DNA from 4 places in the Nostoc sp. DSM 114160 genome. Region 4 is predicted to be linked to each of the others. Evidence: predicted binding sites of a transcription regulator. Region 4 holds the regulator's gene; each other region holds the start of a gene.
What was found. Region 4 encodes NtcA, which controls nitrogen genes in cyanobacteria. Its sites were predicted from a motif close to TNTGTANNNNNNNNTACANA; they were not measured.
Positions count from the first base shown of each region.

Region 1: the regulator NtcA is predicted to act here: its motif matches at 1,305-1,324, upstream of NSTCB13_RS34205 (SAM hydrolase/SAM-dependent halogenase family protein).
Region 2: the regulator NtcA is predicted to act here: its motif matches at 1,134-1,153, upstream of NSTCB13_RS15515 (DUF3155 domain-containing protein).
Region 3: the regulator NtcA is predicted to act here: its motif matches at 1,907-1,926, upstream of NSTCB13_RS19730 (DUF2605 domain-containing protein).

Region 1 is NZ_JBPFGO010000004.1:551,014-554,155, reverse strand. Features, by position in the region: gene NSTCB13_RS34215 (hypothetical protein) at 1-703, shown strand, start outside; gene pirA (arginine synthesis PII-interacting regulator PirA) at 1,091-1,246, opposite strand; gene NSTCB13_RS34205 (SAM hydrolase/SAM-dependent halogenase family protein) at 1,356-2,180, shown strand; gene NSTCB13_RS34200 (DUF2301 domain-containing membrane protein) at 2,512-3,142, shown strand, end outside.
Region 2 is NZ_JBPFGO010000001.1:3,503,885-3,507,026, reverse strand. Features, by position in the region: gene NSTCB13_RS15520 (cofactor assembly of complex C subunit B) at 1-339, shown strand, start outside; gene NSTCB13_RS15515 (DUF3155 domain-containing protein) at 788-1,105, opposite strand; gene NSTCB13_RS15510 (GAF domain-containing sensor histidine kinase) at 1,393-2,748, shown strand; gene NSTCB13_RS15505 (aldo/keto reductase family oxidoreductase) at 2,788-3,142, opposite strand, start outside.
Region 3 is NZ_JBPFGO010000002.1:626,111-629,252, reverse strand. Features, by position in the region: partial or broken gene thrS (threonine--tRNA ligase) at 1-1,160, opposite strand, end outside; gene NSTCB13_RS19735 (hypothetical protein) at 1,534-1,806, opposite strand; gene NSTCB13_RS19730 (DUF2605 domain-containing protein) at 2,024-2,341, shown strand; gene NSTCB13_RS19725 (DUF2973 domain-containing protein) at 2,648-2,977, shown strand.
Region 4 is NZ_JBPFGO010000001.1:383,480-386,621, forward strand. Features, by position in the region: gene NSTCB13_RS01845 (DUF3084 domain-containing protein) at 1-760, opposite strand, end outside; gene ntcA (global nitrogen regulator NtcA) at 929-1,600, opposite strand; gene fabI (enoyl-ACP reductase FabI) at 1,980-2,756, shown strand; gene hisB (imidazoleglycerol-phosphate dehydratase HisB) at 2,888-3,142, shown strand, end outside.

The DNA.
Region 1 (3,142 bases), on a different contig from region 4:
TGGGAAAGATGATTTAGTTAACGTCTTTAATGATGGGGGTCTAGCTAGTATCGATACTCACTTATCTAATGGTGGGAGTTTTGATAGCCAGCGCTGGGCAACTGGACAAGGCGGGTTTTGGGATACTCAAAAATGGCTAGTCGGCGATTTTAACGCAGATGGGAAAGATGATTTAGTCAACGTCTTTAATGATGGGGGTCTAGCCAGTATCGATACTCACTTATCTAATGGTGGGAGTTTTGATAGCCAGCGCTGGGCAACAGGCCAAGGCGGGTTTGGGGATACTCAAAAATGGCTAGTCGGCGATTTTAACGCAGACGGGAGAGATGATTTAGTCAACGTCTTTAATGATGGGGGTCTAGTTAGTATCGATACTCACTTATCTAATGGTGGGAGTTTTGATAGCCAGCGCTGGGCAACTGGACAAGGCGGGTTTTGGGATACTCAAAAATGGCTAGTCGGCGATTTTAACGCAGATGGGAAAGATGATTTAGTCAACGTCTTTAATGATGGGGGTCTAGTTAGTATCGATACTCACTTATCTAATGGTGAGAGTTTTGATAGCCAGCGCTGGGCAACAGGTCAAGGCGGGTTTGGGGATACTCAAAAATGGCTAGTCGGCAATTTTAACGCAGACGGGAGAGATGATTTAGTCAACGTCTTCAATGATGGGGGTCTAGCTAGTATCGATACTTATATTTAGTATTGAGCCAAGACAGGCGTAAAAATCTGTAATCTAATCTAAACATGGGAAGTTTTGCGGTCAAAGTTTTACACTAATTGCGGTGTTTCAAGTTCTGCTAATTATTCGGTCATAATACAGGAGCGTAGGTGCAGCCCGCACTTCTCTACGAGACGCAGACGGGACGGCATAATTCGACTTTGCTTACCAGCCGCTTAGTGACCATCGTAAACATCGCTTCACCAATACCTTTGAGAAATTGTTGAACGAACTTTCGCTTAGTGGAATCAATCTCGTCGCTTGAGTAAGGATGATGAGCTTTTAGCAGAATTGCCAGGAAACCCTCTAAAAAGAAAAAACCCGCCGTAGCGGGTTACACAACAAAACTATGAACAATGAAAACTTGATTTAGCTGGAATACCTCATTTCAGCTTCCAGTTGACGAATTAACTGTTCGTCGCCTTTTGCTCTAGCTATTTCCAAGCGATGCTCTAGGCTTCTTTGAATATTCGCTCTGTGAGTTTCTCGTGATTTGCTCAAACTTTGTAGTCTATTTTGACTCATAGTGATTACCTGCTTTAGTTTTTCCATTTATGTCTTGTATTCTTAACATAGCACACATTTTGTAGCTGTTGCTACAGAAAATATATTTTTTATATATTTTTACCAGAATATGTCTAATAACCAGATAGATCGACAGCCCCTTGTGACTTTACTGAGCGATTTTGGCGATCGCGATGTTTATGTAGGCATAATCAAGGGAGTCATAGCCCAAATCAACCCCAGACTGACGGTGGTAGACTTAACGCACCAAATTCCGCCGCAAGACATCAAAGCAGCCAGGTTTAGCCTGATGAATGCTTATACCCATTTTCCAGTTGGGACAGTGCATCTGGCAGTAGTCGATCCAGGTGTGGGAAGCAAGCGACGAGCGATCGCAGTAGAATTTGCTCAAGGGTTTTTGGTCGGCCCAGATAATGGTATATTCAGCGGGGTACTCAGTCAAAGTCTGGCGATGTCTACGACGGGCTACGCCTACGCAGCCGTCGAACTTACAAATCTTAATTATTGGCGCACTCCTCAACCAAGCAAGACTTTTCACGGTAGGGATATTTTTGCACCAGTAGCAGCTAATCTTGCTAGTGGTGTCCCCCTCAAACAGCTAGGGCAAGAAATCGATCCAGCAAGTTTGGTAAACCTGGATATAGGCAACTGCAAGCAGACAACCACCAGTGTAGTGGGTTGCATTCAATATATTGACCACTTTGGCAACTTGGTGAGTAACATTCCAGCCAGTTACGTGCAAGGCAAAAGTTGGTATGTGCAAGTTGCTGGATTGAGTGTACCAGGCTGTGAAACTTACAGTGAGGTGAAAGTGGGAGAGATAATAGCTTTAGTTGGCAGTCACGGTTGGGTAGAAATTGCCATTAATTGCGGACATGCTCACTCACAATTACAGATTAATTTACAAGATCCGCTAGAAGTCTTGTTTTTTTAAGAAAATCAGACCAGTGAATCTTGCTAAAGTTAAGACAGTGAAAAATTCCCAGGCTGCAAAGTGCCTGTTGGTAATTTGTGGGAAAGTCAAAAAAAGAGGAAAATTCTAGATATAAAAAGGAGCATAGCCAACTACACATCACTTAAAAATAAGCATTTTCATTCACCGTAGGCAGTGCCGATTCGACAAAAATTTCCAGAAAGCAACTGCTAAAATATGTAAGTTTAAAAATGGTGACATGAAGTTCGCCTTATTGCTCATAATAATAAAAGTAACCCTTGAGCAATTTCCTGTTGTACTCTCCTAGAGAATCATAATTATATTCTTAGCTATGACTACACAAACACTCTCTGCACCAGAAGTTTATCAAGGTCAGTTTGGGGAATTTACAATTACTCAGAGCGATCGCACTGGCGTAATTATCTACCGTGCTGGGTTAATGGTAGCAGCACTGAGCTTTGCCATCGGCAGCGCCTTGATTTTACTCAACAATAACCCAACTGTTGTAAATTTACTGACACCTCTATATGCTTGTTTTAGTCTCGCTCTTGGTGTAAGTTTATTTACCATCCATATTTACATGGCATCACTGCACCGAGCATTGCAAGTTTTTTGGGCGATTGGTAGTATCGCATCAGTGATTCTGGCAATCAGTAGTAGTGAACCTTTAGCTCTTGCTGTTTACAATCAGCCAATTACCTTATTTGGAGTTGGTTTTATTTTCGTAGCTTTAACAGGTATTTATTTTAAAGAGGCTTTTTGCTTCAATCGCCTGGAAACCAAAGTATTAACCCCAATTGTACCGCTACTGTTGTTAGGACATTTGGTAGGAATTTTACCAACCCAGGTAGAAAGTATTTTATTAGGAACTTGGGCAATATTATTTTTAGTGTTTGCCCTGCGCAAGACAGTTCAAGCAATTCCTGCTGATATTGGAGATAAGTCTGTATTTACCTACTTGA
Region 2 (3,142 bases), 3.1 Mb from region 4:
GACCGAGAACAAAATCAGGTAATTTTTGAAGGTAATGTTCGTCCCAGCTGGTTCTTAGCCATATTTCTCACTTTACTGGCAGCGATTGGGATTGTTTGTCTATCTCTGGTTGCATCCCTGCTTTTTCCTAGCCTGAGTACCCTTGTTCTGGCGATGGTACTGCTGTCGCCTTTAAGTGGTCTATTTTATTGGAAAAAATCTGGAAGACTTGAGAAGGTATCGCTCAAAGTAGAAACAACTCAGAGCGAACAAACCTCCTCAAGTAAGATTGCTGTAGTTGCCCATCGAGATGAACTGGGCGAGTTGCAAAGGACTCTACAGCTCAAGCCTGGGAAATAGTTGATTTTTGCGACCATCTCTTAACTATGATATGCAGACTTGTGACCTAACCTACTATGCAGGCAATGGAAAGTAGTCAGGAGAAAATCAAGACTGCTGCTTTGCCAGTTTTCCCCACGACTTTGGTCGTGGGGAAAAAATTTAAATTCATTAACTTAAATTCATTGACAGAGCAAACTTTAACCATCTACGGCATAAGAGCGCAACTTCACTCTTCTTTTTAGAGGCACTTGGCTCTATACCCATTCTCTTCTGCGTCATCAAAGTAGTATCAATCCATGCAATCTAGCGTGGCTTGAAACAGGTTCACTTTCCAACTACCTGGATTAGATTTACTGGCAAATCAGCTACAAACTAAAAAAAAATTAAATTTTGCATAAACTTAGCAATTTTGCCAGTTAATAGTAGTCAGGAGCCACATTCAATGCTCAAGATGACCATCTATGGTTCACCGACTAGCTAAAGCAAGAGGTTCTTGACCTGGTGAAGGTTCCAACACCCTCAAACTAGGAAACAAGAAATGATTTTCCTCTACGTATTGAGCACCAAACAGTCCCTTTTCTGCCCAGAAATAACGATCTGTAGTGTGTTCATTTCGCTTTACAAGTAGCAACGCTGGTGGCAAAATTCCTTCAGCTTGAATGAATCTTCTTGCTGCTGTCACAGGCTTTTCTTCGCCACTTTCGATGCTATATTGAGGCACGTGTTCCAAAATACGCCGTCCTTCCTGACGACGACGACTCTTCCTTTTGCGTCTCCTTGCCAATATACTGTCCTCCTCTTTCAAGCTATAGATTGTAGTGATAGCTACAAAATCCGTCGTCATTATATAGGTTCTAGTTTAGAATATCAATAGTTTTTAACCTTTTAATATAAGAAAGTTAATATCTTTGAAACATAGAGAAAAGCAAATTACCTAAGAATATAATTTCCTAGTACAAACCATCTCTTTTGAAGATTTTAGTTAAGCTTGATGAAATGAGTGAGGTAAAAATTAAGTATCCTCTCTTACATCATGCCTCAAAATCTATAATCTTGAGCAAAAGCTAAAAAATGTTAATGTCTGCCAGTTCTGATTTTCTTGCTCTGTGTCGAGAGCAAATAGCGCTACTAACCCAAGGGCTAGGAGCAACTTTAAGTATTGTGTACTTAACACAAGAATTGGTAGATACTCCTTCTGGCGATGCCAAACTGATTCCTGTGGTGATTTACCCGGAAACAGCATTATTGCTGCCAGGAGAGGAAACTATTGAAGCGACGGCATACAAGCAACTTCAAGTTGGAAATGCATTTATATTACCCAATCATCAAAGAAGGTTATTGACAGCAGGTTCAGAACCTCCAACTTCGTCACGAGAGTCTGAGATACCAGATGCGTCTCAACCCGATCTCAAAGAGGAATACCTACTTAGTGGCAACCAAATTGTTTTACCTTTGATTTATGAGGGTGTGATGATGGGGTTATTAGTGACAGGTAGGAAAGACCGGCTATGGAATGAACACGAACAAAGTCAGATTCAACGGATAGCCCAAACATTAGCGATCGCTTGTATTTTAGATCAGCGGCGAGCATGGTTTGAGCAACAGTTGCGCGAGCAACAAATTCTTCAAGAAAAACAGCGGGATTTGCTAGATAACCTGTTGCATCAGTTTCGTAACCCATTAACGGCGTTACGGACTTTTGGCAAACTGTTATTGAAACGACTACGACCAGCAGATGCTAACCGGGATGTGGCAAATAGTATTGTCAGAGAAAGCGATCGCCTTAAAGAATTACTGCAACAATTTGAACAAGTAATTGACTTGACAGAGGCAGATTTAGCACCACTACATCTACCGGAAGATGGAGTATTTGTAGAAGCAACTATTCAAAAATCCGCTAAACCGCCGCTATTATTGCCGGGAACGGGAGATAAAGCAGTTGACTGCTCCCTAGCAGATATATTAGAACCATTATTAATATCAGCCAAAGCGATCGCCCAAGAGCGAAAGCTAAAACTAATAACTGAAATTCAAGAGAATTCATCCCTAGTACGTGCTAATGTCAAAGCATTACGAGAGGTGTTAACTAATATTATTGATAATGCTTTGAAATACACTCCCAGTGGTGGCAAAATTTTGATTCAAGCAGGGCAAAAAAAAGCTCATTTTCAGGGAATAGTTATTAGTGATAACGGGCCCGGCATTCCACCCCAGGATTTAGAACATCTTGGAGAACGGCATTATCGCGGTGTACAAGCGCAAACAGAAATCCCTGGCACAGGTTTGGGGTTAGCGATCGCTAAACAACTAATAGAGCAAATGCAGGGCGAAATTGAGGTTTTCAGCCCTGCAATCAACTCTAAATTCACTTCACCAAATGCGCCGGGAACTACATTTATTATTTGGTTGCCGGAAGTTGAGAATTAGTCTATTGAAAACAAGTTATCCCGTTTTCCTTTAATATTTTTACTGAACCGCAGTTGTAGCGATCGCGTCGAGATGTGCGATCGTTTGCGGTGAAAGTTGCAGGTCTGCCGCTTTGATGTTTTCGTGCAGATGACTAATGGATGACGTTCCGGGAATTAACAAGATGTTCGGCGATCTCTGAAGCAGCCATGCCAAGGCGACCTGCATCGGTGTGGCTCCAAGTGATGCTGCGACAGCATCGAGGGCTGATGATTGCAACGGATTGAACCCACCCAGCGGGAAGAACGGCACATAAGCAATTCCCTGCTTTGCGAGGTCGTCAATGAAAGCGTCATCTTCCCGGTGCGCTACGTTGTACTGATTCTGCACGCAGACGATTTCTGCGATCGTTTGC
Region 3 (3,142 bases), on a different contig from region 4:
TTAAAGTTCTTCAGTTGCAGCTTATTGAACACCGACAAAATCAAATCCACTACACTAAGGAATTCACTATCGAGTTGTTCTGGGGTAACGAACAGGTGAGAATCATCTACAGTAAAGCCGCGCACCCGCGTTAAACCGCCCAATTCCCCTGATTGTTCGTAGCGGTAAACAGTGCCAAATTCCGCCAGTCGCATCGGCAATTCCCGATAAGAACGTAACTCACTTTTATATATTTGGATATGGAAGGGGCAGTTCATCGGCTTCATAACGAAGCCTTGTTCCTGTGCAGCAGCTTCTTGATCGTCCGCCATTAAGGGGAACATATCTTCTTTATATTTCTGCCAATGTCCAGAGGTTTTAAATAAATCTACTCTGGCAATATGAGGTGTTACTACAGATAAATAACCCCGTTTTACCTGTTCTTGCTTGAGGAAGTCTTCTAAAGTACTGCGTAACAGAGTGCCTTTGGGTGTCCACAAAGGTAAACCCGGCCCCACTAGATCGGAAAATACAAATAATCCCAGTTCCTTACCCAGTTTTCGGTGATCTCGCCGTAGCGCTTCTTCTTTGCGTCGCTTATATTCAGCGAGTTGTTCTGGACTTTCCCAAGCGGTGGCGTAGATGCGTTGTAATTGGGCTTTAGTTTCATCTCCACGCCAATAAGCGCCAGCAACGCTTTCTAGTTCAATTGCTTTCGGGTTTAATTCACTGGTATTTTCCAAATGAGGCCCTGCACACAAATCCCACCATTCATTCCCCAGGTGGTAAATTGTGATTGGTTCGTTTTTGATATCTGCCAGGATTTCTAGCTTGTAAGGTTCCTTAATTTCCTGAATCCGGCGTTCGGCTTCTTCGCGGCTGACTTCTTCCCGAATTACTGGCAATTTGCGATTGATAATCTTCGCCATTTCTTTCTTGATGGCTTTGAGATCGTTTTCGCTAAATGGTTCTGGACTGTCGAAATCATAGTAAAAACCATTTTCTATCCAAGGGCCGATTGTAACTTGCGCCTTGGGAAACAGCTTTTGTACCGCCATTGCCATAACATGGGAAGCAGTGTGGCGAATCTTTTTTAAGTTCTCCGATTCGCTGGTACGCGGTAAATAGATTTTTTCAACTTGTTCTAACTGTTGTGACTGATTTGATGAATTTGGCGACATTGGCTGCTGAACCGTTGGCGAGGTGATTACAAAAGGTGATTTATCTGAATCTGTAAGCTTATTCAACTATAACGACTTTGGTTAAGTAGTCATTTGTCATTTGTCATTGGTTATTGGTATTCAACTATAACGACTTTGGTTAAGTAGTCATTTGTCATTTGTCACTTGTACTGAGCGTAGTCGTTGGCGCAGCCTCTCGTAGAGAAGTATTTGTCATTTGTCATTGGTTATTGGTGCATACCCCATCCCTTGCAATGCCATGAGCAGTTCAACAAAGCTCACCGTAAACTTACTTTGATGGTGGACAGAAAAACTTTTTCTTGCATCGGAGTAATTCAAACTATGTTACAGAGTGGGCGTGCTTTCTCTTAGACTAATGACTAATAACTAATGACTTTGCGTAGCGGTTTGATTCTGATACCATTTCACAAAATACTTGATACAAATGATTCGTCTTTAATTCTTTCCCCCTGCTTTCTGCCTCCTGCTCCCTGCCGTCTATTTGTATCACTTTTAAAGTGAAACGGTATGAGTCCTGAATTTTGACTCGTGAATTCTTCAATCCAAAAATAAAGATAAATTTTTGATTTGTTACCTGAATGTCAAATTCAGGATTGCCCGCGTAGGCGTAGCCCGTCGTAGACATCGCGAAATTATCTTATGAATTACAACTCGATGTCATATATACCTATAGATGCCTGTCCAAAGGCACTGTACAAACCAGATATCAAGACTATATAATAAATTTTGTGCTCTTTGTTACAAAATTTTACATCAAGAAATTATGAGAGAAATCTAAAAAGTATTAAGAAACGTAAATAACGTTAATATTAGTAAGCAAGTTTGAAATATTCCTCTTATTTATGTCAGACTCAAATTTACCAGGGACTGAGTTGTTGAAAACGGTTTTAGATCCGCTGCTGGAAGATTTTCAGCATTGGTTTACGCGATCGCGCCATTTACTCGAAACTGAGGAACTCTCATTTATGAGTCATCAAGAGCAATCTGACTTGCTCTTGCGGGTTAAGCAAGCCCAGGATGAACTAAATACGGCGAAGATGCTATTTAATGCAACTGATAAACAAGTCGGAATTGATATGGCAACTTTAATGCCTTGGCATGAATTAGTAACAGAATGCTGGAATGTCGCAATGCGCTTTCGTCAAGGACGTGAAGTCTAAGCGCTAAATTTCGGCAGACAACTTAGCGATGTCTCAAGACTTACCAAGAAAGCGTCTACGCAAGATGGTAAATCAGTCGTTAAAAAGATAGTAGAAAATTCTTAACAATTTCTTAACATTAACTGGATTAGCAAAATAATGTATCCTATGCTACCGTAAGTGGAATAACGGTTGACAAATAGCTCCATATAAGTGTAAGCGCCTGAAAAGTGCGTAGAATATTCGTCTTAACTGTGAGTACAGTATCGGCGAAACAAAGCGTTACAAAATAAAGTTTTAAAAATTGCTGTTCTGGAGGAAAATCCAATGTTACATCTGCTTTACATTCTTGCTTTTACAATCCTTGCATTTATAGCTGTTGGCAACTTAATTCGTAACCTGATTATGTTCAGTTTCGATCGGGAGCGTACTTACCCGACGAATTCCTCGCCAATGAATAACCAAGGCAACTATGGTTATTATTCATCAAAAAAACAGTTTGTACCCCATCCAGAGTTATTAGATAGCGCTGGAAATTTAATTAAAGAGCCACTTTTGGTAATGCGTTCGATTAACGTTGAAGATGCGCGTCAACATCTTGATGCACTTTACGAAGCATCCCCAGGACATAAAAGAGATAATTCTGAAGAAGCATAATGTAGAGACGCGATTAATCGCGTCTGTTAAGAGTTTGGGTGTAAATGATTGTTGTTTTTACATCCTTAATTTTTTTTAGTAGAAATTTATTAGTATCCTGAAATTTGAGGCGATCGCATCGTCAGGCTGGTAAGTTAACAGTTTTTAGAACAAATCGTATTGACA
Region 4 (3,142 bases):
CTCGTGCTACAACTTCTAGATTACGTTTTTGAATTAGTTGATCCAGTTGAGCAATTTTTTGATCGCGCGCTTCTATGGCTTCTTGACGGTTAGCAAGTTCGCGATCGCGTTTTTCAATTGCTGTTTTGGCTTCGTCAATGGCTTTTTTCGCTTCTGCATAAAGTCTTTGACGTTCTGTCTTCAACAGTTCAACTGCCGCCTGTAGTTCCTTTCTCTGGTCGTAAACGCTTTGCAATTCAGCTATGGCTTTTTGATATTGAGTTACAACTCGATCTAGCTGACCTTGAGTGCGTTGGAGTTGAGTTTGGGTTTGGGCTTGTTGACTAATGGTGCGGTTCAGCTGGGCTTGCGTTTCCCTCTGTTTGGCGTTTGCCGCCTGCAAGGATTGATTAATTGCCTGCAAGTCTTGTTGTGCCTTTGCTTGGGCAATTCTTGCTTGATTTAACTCACCCTCTACCTGACTTTTCTGCGTTTCTGCGGTTTTTAGCTGTTCCCGCTTCTGTCTGAGGTCTGTTTGAATATCTTCTAACTCAAAGACTCCTTTGCGCAAACCTTCGTCGGCAGCGAATAAAATCCCTAGAGTTGATGCTGAAATCAAACCACCAGTAAAAATTGTTACTAGTACAGCAGTGTTTTTCGGACGAAGCTTAAAAAGTGAGAGGCGGGCTTTGCCAACTCGTGTGCCGATGCGATCGCCCACGGTGGCAATTACGCCTCCCAGAATCAGAATTGCTGCGATGAGGATGTATCCGGTGGTCATCTTTAGCTACCGAAATCCTTCCAGATACAGCCTACTACTTTTAAGCATTGTCTGGAAAGAAGTGGGAATTGGCAATAGCTGAAATTATTCAATTTTAGATTTACCTCTAGCTATTAGTGTCATTTTTCAAAATAGAACACGCGCCGATTCCCCTTTCTCCAATTGTTTTTATGTGAACTGCCTACTTAAGGTAACAGGTTTATGCACAGTAATCTTCTTTTTGTGGATAGAAATCATTTTTTTCTCACGCAAATCTCCCAGGAGCCTAGTAACGGTAACACGAGTTGAACCAATTGCCTCTGCGATCGCTTGATGAGATAACTTCAGATCAATTGTGATCCCATCCGCACAAGGAACGCCAAAATCCCGACAAAGAATTAACAAAAAACTCACCAATCTAGAACCCATATCTCGGTGAGCAAGAGTTTCAATCATCATCTCTGTCTGTAAAATGCGCGAAGACAGACCTCGCAGCATTAACATTGATAATTCTGGATTTTCCTTAAGTGCTACCTCCACCTGTTCAATTGGTGCCGACAGTAATTCTACAGGAGTAAATGCAACCGCATGGTAAAACCGATCCGATTTATTTCCTGTCAGCAATGACAATACACCAAAAACACTATTTTCCCGCAGCAACGCTACCGTTATTTCCTCTCCTGCCTCGTACACCCTGGAAAGTTTAACAGCACCTTTCAAAAGAAAATAAACTCGTTCGGCAGGATCGCCAGGAAAAAAGATCGTTTTATTGCGTTCAAACGTTTCCACAACTGGCGGAAACGCCCCGGTCGCCATCTGACGAAAAACATTTGCTAGGGCTTTATCTTGTGTCACGATCATCTCCCTTCCCCTACCCAATGCCGGAAAAACAAAAACTGATTACCTAAGAATACACCCGAAAAATGAATAAAGCACCGTCAACCTTTCTGTACTTTCCTATACTCAAACTAATCTCTTCATAACTCTTTGTTTATAATGATACATAATTGTTGATCCTTTCAGCTACTAATTGTTGATAAGTAGTTCCAATAACTATATTTAAAAGGTTTTTTGAAGAACAAATAAAGATATCTTGAGAATATCTTTATAAAAAATCAAGATTTTTGTCACGGCAAACACCCTTAGCAATATTCATTTTTGTCAATCCTGTATAAAACAAAGACTAAACGTGCCTCAGATTCTAGTATGCTCCTAATGATCGATCGCATTAACAATTTATATGCTAAATCTGACTGGAAAAAATGCCCTTGTTACAGGTATTGCCAATAACCGCTCGATCGCTTGGGGCATCGCCCAACAACTGCACAAAGCCGGAGCAAACCTGGGTATTACCTACCTGCCGGATGAACGTGGCAAGATGGAGAAAAAAGTTGCGGAATTGGTAGAACCTCTCAACCCCAGCTTATTTCTTCCCTGTAATGTCCAAGATGAAGACCAAATTAAATCTACTTTTGAGACAATCCGCGAACAGTGGGGAAAGCTAGATATCCTGATCCATTGTCTGGCCTTTGCCAGCAAAGACGATTTAAGTGGAGATTTTAGCCAAACCTCTCGTTCTGGCTTCAACACCGCCTTAGAAATTAGTACCTACTCATTGGTGCAGTTAAGTGGTGCAGCCAAACCTTTGATGACAGAGGGAGGTAGCATCGTCACTCTGACATATTTAGGTGGTGTTAGGGCAATCCCCAACTACAACGTTATGGGAATTGCCAAGGCGGGTTTAGAAATGAGTGTGCGTTACCTAGCTGCTGAACTAGGGCCGCAAAATATTCGTGTGAATGCCATCTCCGCAGGTCCCATCCGTACTTTGGCATCTTCAGCAGTGGGTGGGATTTTGGATATGATTCATCATGTAGAAGAAGTAGCTCCTCTACGACGCACCGTCACTCAGTTAGAAGTAGGCAACGCTGCGGCTTTCTTGTGTAGTGATTTGTCCAGCGGCATTACCGGACAAATTCTCTATGTAGATGCAGGATATGAAATTATGGGAATGTGACGCGATAAAGTTAGGAGTAAGAAAGTTAGGAGTTAGAAGTGAGGAGTTAAGAGTTAAAAATTTATAACTCATAACTCATAGTTCTTAATTCCTAACTGATAACTCTTAACTTTTAACTCTTTCCACTCCCCATGCAAACAACCAATCGCCAAGTTAATTCAAACTACGATCGCTTAACCCAAACCCCTCGCATTGCCACTGTTCACCGCACCACTGGTGAAACTAATGTGCAAGTTACCATCAATCTGGATGGTAGAGGAACTTGCACAGCAGCAACAGGTATTCCGTTTTTGGATCACATGTTGCATCAAATTGCCTCCCACGGGCTGATTGATATAGATGTTCAAGCCAAGGGAGACTGGGAAATTGACGATCATCACACCAAC